Regions from separate parts of the Shewanella loihica PV-4 genome, predicted to be linked through region 1. Evidence: riboswitches for the same ligand, from Rfam matches in the RefSeq annotation. Region 1 holds a riboswitch; the other holds the start of a gene.
The links. A riboswitch is a leader RNA that binds a small molecule or an ion and turns the genes downstream of it on or off. The one in region 1 is predicted to bind lysine.
Positions count from the first base shown of each region.

Region 2: linked by a shared signal. The riboswitch ahead of lysC (lysine-sensitive aspartokinase 3) and the one ahead of SHEW_RS13365 (Na+/H+ antiporter NhaC family protein) in region 1 are both predicted to bind lysine.

Region 1 is NC_009092.1:3,044,897-3,049,921, forward strand. It holds gene SHEW_RS13360 (M3 family metallopeptidase) at 1-584, shown strand, start outside; gene SHEW_RS13365 (Na+/H+ antiporter NhaC family protein) at 691-2,256, opposite strand; lysine riboswitch at 2,335-2,551, opposite strand; gene SHEW_RS13370 (electron transfer flavoprotein subunit alpha/FixB family protein) at 2,700-3,623, opposite strand; gene SHEW_RS13375 (electron transfer flavoprotein subunit beta/FixA family protein) at 3,624-4,373, opposite strand; gene SHEW_RS13380 (H-NS histone family protein) at 4,686-5,025, shown strand, end outside.
Region 2 is NC_009092.1:888,405-893,429, reverse strand. It holds gene SHEW_RS04035 (S8 family serine peptidase) at 1-708, shown strand, start outside; gene SHEW_RS04030 (succinylglutamate desuccinylase/aspartoacylase family protein) at 828-1,934, opposite strand; gene lysC (lysine-sensitive aspartokinase 3) at 1,931-3,289, opposite strand; lysine riboswitch at 3,419-3,595, opposite strand; gene SHEW_RS04020 (DUF3293 domain-containing protein) at 3,699-4,130, opposite strand; gene arcA (two-component system response regulator ArcA) at 4,708-5,025, shown strand, end outside.

The DNA of each region.
Region 1 (5,025 bases):
GCCTGTCTGGCACCGCCGTGTCCCGCGACTTTGTCGAGTTTCCCTCGACCTTCGAAGAAGATTGGGCGGCCCACCCCGAGGTGCTGGCCAACTACGCCAAGCACTATGAGACAGGCGAAGTGATCCCCGATGAGCTGCTGCAAAAACTGCTGAAATCACGCAGCTTTAACCAAGGCTTCGACACCTTGGAATATATGGCGGCGGCCCTGGTGGATCTCGAGTGGCACTCACTGAGCGCCGACACTCCGCTGCAGGATGTGGCCGAGTTCGAAGCCAAGGCACTAGAGAAACACGGCATCAATATCGCCGCCGTGCCGCCACGTTACAAGTCGACCTACTTTGCCCACGCCTTCCCGGGTGGCTATTCGGCCAGCTACTACGCCTACATGTGGAGCGAAATCCTGGCGGCCGACGCCTTCGCCTATGTGCAGACCCAGGGCGGCCTCAACCGCGAAATAGGCATGAAGTATCGCAAGACCATCCGCGAGGTGGGTAACAGCGTGCCGCCGATGGAAGCCTACAAGGCCTTCCGTGGCCAGGCACCGACCACTGATGCCCTGCTTCAGCGCCGCGGCCTCAACTAATTCCTGCCTCAACTGACTCACCATTGATGGGGAGTCACTCATAAAAAAATGCCGCTCGATGAGCGGCATTTTTATATCTAATGAACCTTGATTTGGCGTAGCTGAATTAAGCCGGGCGATTGGCCTTATGGCGCAGCACCAAAACGCTCACCACAAACAGCGCACTACAAGCCGCCAGACCGGCACCCACGGATTCGGTGAAGCCCAGCACGGTATAACCCACCAGGCTGATCCCCGCCACGATAAGGGCATAGGGCAGCTGAGTCAGCACATGGTCTATGTGGTGACAGTTGGCGCCGGTAGAAGACAAGATGGTGGTGTCCGAGATAGGCGAGCAGTGATCGCCAAACACGGCGCCCGCCAGCACAGAGGCCAGCATAGGCAACATCATGTTGGTATGGGTGCCCATGGCCATATCGGCGGCGATAGGCAGCATGATGCCGAAAGTGCCCCAGCTGGTGCCGGTAGAGAAGGCAGTCAGACCCGCCAGCACGAACAGTACGGCCGGCAGCAGCGCGAAGGGAATATTACCGGTCGCCAGGCTGGCCATATATTTACCCGTCTCCATCTGACCTATCACGCCGGCGATGGTCCAGGCGAACAGCAGAATATAGATGGCGGGCAGCATAGAGCGGGCACCGGCAATCACGCCTTTGAAGATAAGCGCCTTATCCAGCCCCTGACTGACCACCAATACCAAGGTCGCGGCCAGGCCAACCACGGCGCCGAAGAAGAGCGATGAGGCAACGTCTGTCTTCTCGAAGGCACCAATGACGCTAAAGGGCAGGTTCTCCGCCGCCAGAGCATCGGCGCCGCTACCTATCATGAAGTAGATGGTGGCAAACACCAGCACAGTGATCGGCAGGAACAGGCCTAAGATCTTGCCGGAATCGGCCTCGGGCAGGTCGCTGTTAGCTCCTGGCGGCAGGCCCTTGGCCTCGTCATACAGGTTACCCTTCTGCGCGTTGAGTTCATGCTGGCGCATGGGCCCCACATCCAGCCCCATGAAGGCGACGCATAGCAGCAGCACCAGGGCGAAGATGGCGTAGAAGTTCATCGGGATCATCTGAATAAACACGCTCAGATGACCGCTGTCGGTGAAGCCGTGGGCGGTGAGTATGCCGCCGATCAGCGCGATGATGTAGGCACCCCAGCTAGAGACGGGCGAGATCACACAGATAGGCGCGGCGGTTGAGTCCAGCAAATAAGCCAGTTTGCTGCGCGAGATATAGTATCTGTCGGTGAGGGGTCTGGCGACACTGCCCACCACCAGGCTATTGAAGTAATCATCGATAAAGACCACGCAGCCTAGGAACATGGTGAGCAGCTTAGCATCACGCTTGTTGCGAATATGCTGGCGCGCCCAATCGGCAAAGGCCTTGGCGGCGCCGCTGACGGTGATCAGGGCGGTGATCATCCCAAGCAGAATCAAGAAGCCCAGCAGATAAACGTTCCAGCTGTTTAGGGCGCCATCATCCCAAAACAGGCCCACCACCTGCTGTCCCAGGTATTGACCCATATCCAGCGGTGAAAAGTCGGCAATTAACAGTGCCCCCAGGAGGATCCCCACACCGAGTGAGAGCAGAACGCGGCGGGTAAAGATCGCCAGCAGAATCGCTACCACGGGCGGCAGCAAAGAAAGTGCCGAATCGGCATAACTCAAAGTTGTCATTGTAAAATTTTGTCTTCGTTAAAATACGAATGGAGGGCAACTGAACTGGTGGGATATAGCATGAGATATTACACCTGTCCTATCAGTAGCGCTCCATAGTGATACCCATTCTCGGTATACCTTCCACTTATCAATCCAGATAAGAAGCACTATGGCAGTGCTGCCTCTATTCGATGACAGCCCCAGCGGCAAGCCTTGATCAACTCCACCACTTCGGCACCAAATCCTTTCATATTCGCTTAACGGCATCACCCTAACGAATACTACTGATATTTAATGCACCTCTACGTCTCAGGACGCCTGCCAATGTCACTATCGGCAAACGTGAGGCACATAAAAACACAAGCGGCTTTAAGGACGCTACCTCAAAGCCGCTCCATGTGATCTATATCACACTAAATTTTAGATGAACACCAAAGTGCTCACCAAGCATTTACATTTTATTAAAGAAGTTCGAGTAGCTTAGGCACCGCCTCGAACAGATCCGCTTCCAGACCATAGTCGGCTACCTGGAAGATAGGCGCCTCTGGATCTTTGTTGATCGCCACGATCACCTTAGAATCTTTCATCCCCGCAAGGTGCTGGATGGCACCCGAGATACCCACGGCGATATAGAGATCCGGCGCGACAATCTTACCCGTCTGACCAACCTGTAGATCGTTTGGCACGTAACCGGCATCGACCGCGGCGCGCGATGCACCCAGTGCCCCGCCCAGCTTATCGGCAAGCTGCTCGAGAATCGCGAAATTCTCGGCGCTGCCCATGGCGCGGCCACCTGAAACCACTACTGAAGCGGCGCCTAGATCTGGACGCTCAGACACTGACAGAGTCTGAGTTACAAACTCAACATCGCCGCTATATTCGTTGTCTAGGGTCTGCACCGAGGCGCTACCGTCCTGGGCTACCGCATCGAAGGCGCTGGCACGAACCGTCATCACCTTGATGTTATCCAGGCTCTGAACCGTCGCCATGGCGCTACCGGCATAGATAGGACGCACGAAGGTGTCTTCGCTCACCACTTCGACCACTTCAGAAAGCTGCGCCACATCCAGAAGCGCCGCCACACGAGGCAGCACATCTTTACCTACGCTTGAAGCCGCAGCCAGAATGTGTTGATACTCGCTGGCCACTGAGACGATCAGCTGTGACAGGTTTTCGGCGATGGCATTGGCATAAACGCCGCTATCGGCAACCAGTACCTGACGTACACCGGCAAGCTGCTTGGCGCTATCGGCCGCGGCGCCACAGTTATGACCGGCTACCAGTACATCGACTTCGCTGCCGATAGCCTGGGCACAAGCCACAACCTTGGCGGTATCGAGTTTTAAAGTCGCATTATCATGTTCTGCTATTACTAGAATCGCCATTTAGATCACCTTCGCTTCATTCTTTAGCTTTTCCACCAGCTCCTCGACAGAAGCCACCATAATACCCGCTTGACGCTCGGCAGGCGGTGTCACCTTGAGCACCTTCTGGTGCTGCTTCAGGGTCACGCCCAGGCTGTCTACCGTCACGGTATCGAGCGGCTTACGTTTCGCCTTCATGATGTTAGGTAATTTGGCATAGCGAGGCTCGTTCAGACGCAGGTCTGTGGTGACAATCGCAGGCAGTGGCATCTTAAGGGTCTGCAGGCCGCCGTCGATTTCACGGGTCACCACAAGTTGTTCGCCCTCAACCTTCACCTCAGAAGCAAAGGTAGCCTGAGGCAGTCCAGCCAACGCCGCCAGCATCTGGCCAGTCTGATTGTTGTCGCCATCGATCGATTGCTTACCCAGCATGATCAGCTGAGCCTGTTCATTGGCTTGAATCGCATTAAGGATCTTTGCAATAGAAAGCGGAGCAAGCTCTTCATCGGTTTCAACATGAATACCGCGGTCGGCGCCCAGCGCCATCGCCGTGCGTAGCTGCTCTTGCGACGCTTTAGGCCCTATGGTTGCTACCACAATCTCGGTCGCAATACCTGCTTCTTTCAAACGTACCGCTTCTTCTACAGCAATCTCACAAAATGGGTTAATGGCCATCTTCAGATTTGCGGTATCGACATTTGTATTGTCAGCGTTAACCCTGACCTTCACATTAGCATCGACGACGCGTTTAACTGGCACCAATACTTTCATAAGGCTTCCTTCTTACGTCTTTATTCTGGATAACAAATAGTGCATAGCGAAACTATCACCAACTTATGCCACTTTACGTGCTGTTGACGTTAACGTCAACAGGAAGTCATCAGCATCTTTGTATCAGATCAAAAACAGCGTGTTTAAAGGGAAGTAAAGGGTCAAAAAGGGGCGAAAATAGAGAAGCTGAAATAAAATTTACATTAAAGCGTCAAATATTCATTTAATTCGTTTGATAAAACCTTTTTTAGTTTCTATTATTAGCCCTGTAATCCTATTTACTATTTTATTTTTAAGCAGGACATAATTAATATGAGCGAATTTCTAGATATATTGACGCATGGTCGTCGCTTTAAAGCTGCTGTTAAAGATTTGTCGGTAGAAGATTTAAAAGATGTAGCGGTTAAGCTTGAAAAAATCATCACCGAGAAAGAGAAGCAAGCAGAAGAAGAAAGCGCGGTTATGGCCGAGCGCAATGCAAAGATAGAAGAGATTCGCCAACAAATGGAAGCTGTTGGTTTATCAATTGACGATTTAGGTACAGTGGCTGCTAAGCCAGCTCCTAAAAAACGTGCTCCACGCCCACCAAAATATAAAATTGAAGTGAATGGCGAAACGATCACTTGGACGGGTCAGGGTCGCACACCAACCG
Region 2 (5,025 bases), 2.2 Mb from region 1:
AGCTTCAACCCAGGTCAAACAGACAACTTCTCTGTTGACGAAGAAGCGACCTTGGAAGCAAACGTGTTAGAAAACGACACTGTTAGCCAGAAAGTAGCTCGCGTCTCTGTAACTGGTGACGGCATGACAGCTAACGCACAACGCATCATCGATGTTGCGCCAGCTGGTGCACTAGGTGAAGCAACACTGGTTGACGAGCCTGCACACGGTGAAGTGACTCTAGAGAAAGATGGTTCTATTACCTATACACCAGAAGATGATTTCTTCGGTAAAGACTCATTCACTTACACCTCTAAGGATGCCGAAGGCAACCTGAACGCAGCGACCACTGTTAATGTTATGGTTAACAACATCAACGATGCACCTACCGTGGCTCCTACAGGTATGACAAGTACCGAAGGCTTCGTGGTAACCGCTAAGGCCAATGGCAAAGACGTTGATGGTGACAGCCTGACCTACACTTGGACACAGACTGCAGGTACACCTGTTACCTTCAACAACGGTGGCGCAGAAATTAAGTTTACTGCTCCAGCAGGTAACAACACCCTGACCTTCTCTGTCGTTGCCAGCGATGGTGAGCTAGAGAGTGAAGCGGGCACTGCGACTATCACAGTTAACGCCAAGGAAGAGAAATCTTCAGGCGGTGGTTCACTGGGTTGGTTCGCTCTGCTGATGCTACCATTTGCCGCGCTACGTCGTCGCAAGTAAGCAGATAGCTTGAACAGAAAAAGGGAGCCACTTGGCTCCCTTTTTTATTGATAACGCGAAAGGCGACTAAACCAAGCGCTAAACGATGAAATACAAATCCTCCAGGCTAAAAGCCCAACCTAAAGCGCAAACACCTTAGTCATCACCTTATAGAGCTCTGTGCCTTGATACACAGACGCCGAGGCAAAATGCAGTACGGGCACGCAGTCAACAGGCAGACTCAGAGGCACTATCGCATCCTCCTCGCCATATCTGTCGACACGCAAGATGTTGGCGAGCGGCTCACCGGCCAAAAGTGGCTGCCCCACCTTCGCCTTATACTCCACCAAGCCGCCTTGCGGCGCGTGATACTTCTTATAGTCTTTCAGATAACAGGCGTAGCGAGGCATCTCAGCTGGCTCAACCCGCTCACTTATTACACCGCGCAGGCTGAGATAAGCCATGATCCCTTCGACATCAACCAGGGCATCTGCCAGGTCGACATTCTCCTGACTACCAAGCTCCAGGGTAAAGGCCGATACGGGCACCTCAATCTCGCGCCCCTGAGTGGCCAGGTATTCACTCAGCTGCCACCAGGGGCAGAAGATAGACTCATCCATGGCCCCGCCGAATTCGTTGGGGATCAGCAGGGTGTAGGGAATAGAGAAGTACTTGGCGGCATCTTGGTCATACTCGGGGCAATAGAGGTGCTTGCACGACTTAGGGCCGGTATGCAGATCCAACACGATATCCGCCTCATGGCCCATCTGCTGTAGGCTCACCGCCAGACGATGGCCCGTGGTGATCCCCCAGGGCTCATGCAGACGGCTATAGCAACGCTCGACCAGCAAGGCCCTGAAATGGGCGATCAGCTCGGCATCATTCAGGTGTTTATGGCCTTGATACCAGCTAGCAATATCCAACTTATGGTCGAGATATTCACGGTTCCAGTTCACCCCGGTAATGGGATCGAACCGGCCTAGGGTAAACTCGCCACTCTTTTGATTGATCCCCAACGGATTGGCCAGGGGCACTAGGGTGATCTTACCGCGCAGCTCGCAGCTTTCTAGGGCCTGCATCAGCTGATAGATCACCGCATTGCCCTGCACCTCGGCGCCGTGGACGTTTGCCTGTATATAGACACTCGGCCCGGTCAGCACCTCAGGGGCAAACTCAAACAGATTCAGCTCGAGATCTTGGCCAGTTGCGAGCTCGCCAATCTTTAGCGTAGAACGACCCGGCTTCATAGTGACCCTTCAAACAAGTTTTGATGCAGGGCGCTGACGACCTGAGCCGCCTCAGACTCGGCCACCAGGACGCACAAGTTGTGTGGGCTGGCGCCCTGACAGATCATACGTACATTGTGGGGCTCTAACACCTCGAATACGCGGCGACACACACCCGACGTGGTGGCAATCTTATTGCCCACTATCGCCACCAGCGCCAGACCATCTTCGACCCGCACCCGGCAATGCTGCGACAGCTCCTGCAACAAGGCCTCGCTCAGCAGGCTGTTTCCGGCCGAATCTGAGCCCGTCTTATCTAGCGTCAGAGAGACGTTCACCTCTGAGGTGGTGATTAAGTCCACACTGATCTTGTGGCGCGCCAGGGTGGCAAAGGTCTCGGCCAGGAAGCCTTGGGCGTGCAGCATCTGTAGGCTATGAAGATTAAGTAGGGTCTGGTCGCGTCGCACCGCCACGGCGCGATAGATAGGCTCGTCGTTCACCTGATGACGTATCCAGGTGCCACCGAGCTCAGGCGCCTTGCTGGAACCGACAAACACCTGAATCTTGTGTCTGACCGCCGGCAAAATGGTTGCCGGGTGCAGCACCTTGGCCCCAAAGGTAGCCATCTCGGCCGCCTCGTTGAAACTGATCTCAGGGATAGGACGCGCATTCGGTGCAAGGCGCGGGTCCGTGGTGAAGATCCCCGGCACATCTGTCCAGATCTCAACCGCAGACGCATCCAGCGCCTCGGCAAGTAGGGCCGCAGAGTAGTCGCTGCCCCCACGGCCTAACGTGGTGGTGGCTCCCTGTTCATCGGCGCCGATAAAACCTTGGGTCACGATTCGTTGCTCACTAAGCAGGGGCAACAGATGCTCTGTGCAAAGCTGCTTCACCGCCTCTATCTGCGGCTCGGCGCGACCGAAATGACTGTCGGTGCGCATCACCTGACGCACATCGAAGGCACTCGCCCGCTCGCCCTTCTCTCTCAGCACGGCAGCAAACAAGACAGATGAACACTGCTCACCCTGGGCAAGCAGTTCGTCTGTGGTCGCCTTATTGCGGTTTTGGGAGAGCGACTCGCTCAGGCTGGCAATCTTACTTAATATAGCATCGAGGCGGGCGGCCACATCATGGGGCTGACCCAACTCGTCGAGGATCTTATATTGAATCGAGGCGATCGCCTTGAGCAGCTGCTGGCGACGCTCAAAGTCCACATGCTCCTGAGTTAGCTCCACCAGCAGGTTGGTCACGCCGCTCGAGGCGCTGACGACCACCACGCGGGTTTCAGGATTGGCCAATACGATATCGGCGCAGCGGTTCATCGCCTCATAATCGGCAACCGAGGTACCACCAAACTTAGCAACAACAATAGACATTAGCGCACCTCAACCCAAGTAGCTGACGATGACACAAAAGAAATAGATAACATTGAATACGCTCCGAACTTACTTCGTTCGAAGAGCCTGGTGCAAAGATGACGCACCCCAAGACGGGAAACAGCGATTGCCACCAGAAGCTCTCCACCAAAAAACAGGTGACAATCGATGGGATTCAGCCCAGTCGACCGATAAATAGATGAAACCAAACATCTCTTTACCTCGGCGTTAATCTCCCTCATAAACCGTCAACGGAGTTTGGACTCCTCGGGCTTACTACCTAGTTAACGCTCCTCTTCTGTATCACTAACCTTAAGGTCAGGATGCAAGAAAACTATCAAATAACAGAATAAAAAGTCAACGATATTTTAGCTTGTCTTGATGAAAGCCTCTCAAGTTCCCCCGCCTGCTAGCGGCTGATGTCGGGCAGCTCGCTGACCAGACAGACCCGGGCAGAAAACTTGCCCAGGGTGAGCTCGTCATACTCCACCAGACAAGGCACCAGTTGCAGCTCGTCCTCATCGACAAAATAGATGGCGTTTTGATTAAACACCTTGCCAAGATCCACTGCTGCGGCCTTATCGATAGACACCGCCCAGCTCTTCTCCATATGGCCTCTGTCACTGGAGGCACCGATTAGGGCACGATAAGGATATTGAAGACGTTGAATATGACGTTGAAGCTGTTTGTCGAGGAGACGGTTTTGCGAGGGAGAAAGGTGTTGGCCTTTAGGATTATGAGCGGTAATGATTGCAAATGATAACGAAGGGGAGAAAGGTTGTGTAAGTAAGAACTGCGTTTGCTGATAGCATTGCCAAAGATGTTCGCTTGCTGTACTCATCACTAAAATATTCCTAAATTAGATTCCGTCGATTATAGCAAAATTCCTCCGCCTTCCTAGAGGTGTGAGACAGGTCACTTTATTAAATTTTATTAATACCATTAAAATCATACCCTTACATACATAAATGTGATTTACATCAAATCTCAAAGGAATTTTGTTAACATTTCATTTGTTAACAAATGACTAAAACGAGTACAATAAGTTCGTTGATTCACTTCCACTCATCTCACGATGAAATACTTTTTGTTACATCTTGTCGACGACAAGGTCATCAAAAGTTAGTCAATTTCCTGTATAAAATGTGAGCTTAGGCTGATTTAGCATTTAAACTTGAAAATATTACATAGTTAACGGAACTATTCCCAACTATTGTTAATCGAAGTGAGTAACAGTTCGCGTGTCTTTTGAAAGAGATACGTATACTTTACTAATCATGAAGTGTGTTGCTGTACCAATTGGGTTTGATAAAAGCACTACGTGAGTTCGGTAATTGTCGCGAAGACAGATAGGGCGCAGCAGCACCAACTAGCGCTCATGGTTAGAACAGTTTTAAACAAATATTAGGTAAATAAATATGCAAAACCCGCACATTCTGATCGTTGAAGATGAAGCCGTTACCCGGAACACGCTAAGAAGTATTTTCGAGGCTGAAGGATATGTGGTAACTGAAGCCAATGACGGCGCAGAGATGCATAAAGCCATGCAGGAAAACAAGATCAATCTTGTGGTTATGGATATCAACCTACCAGGTAAGAATGGTCTGCTGCTTGCGCGTGAACTTCGTGAAATCAATAACATCGGCCTTATCTTCCTTACCGGCCGTGACAACGAAGTTGACAAGATCTTGGGTCTGGAAATTGGTGCCGATGACTATATCACCAAGCCATTTAAC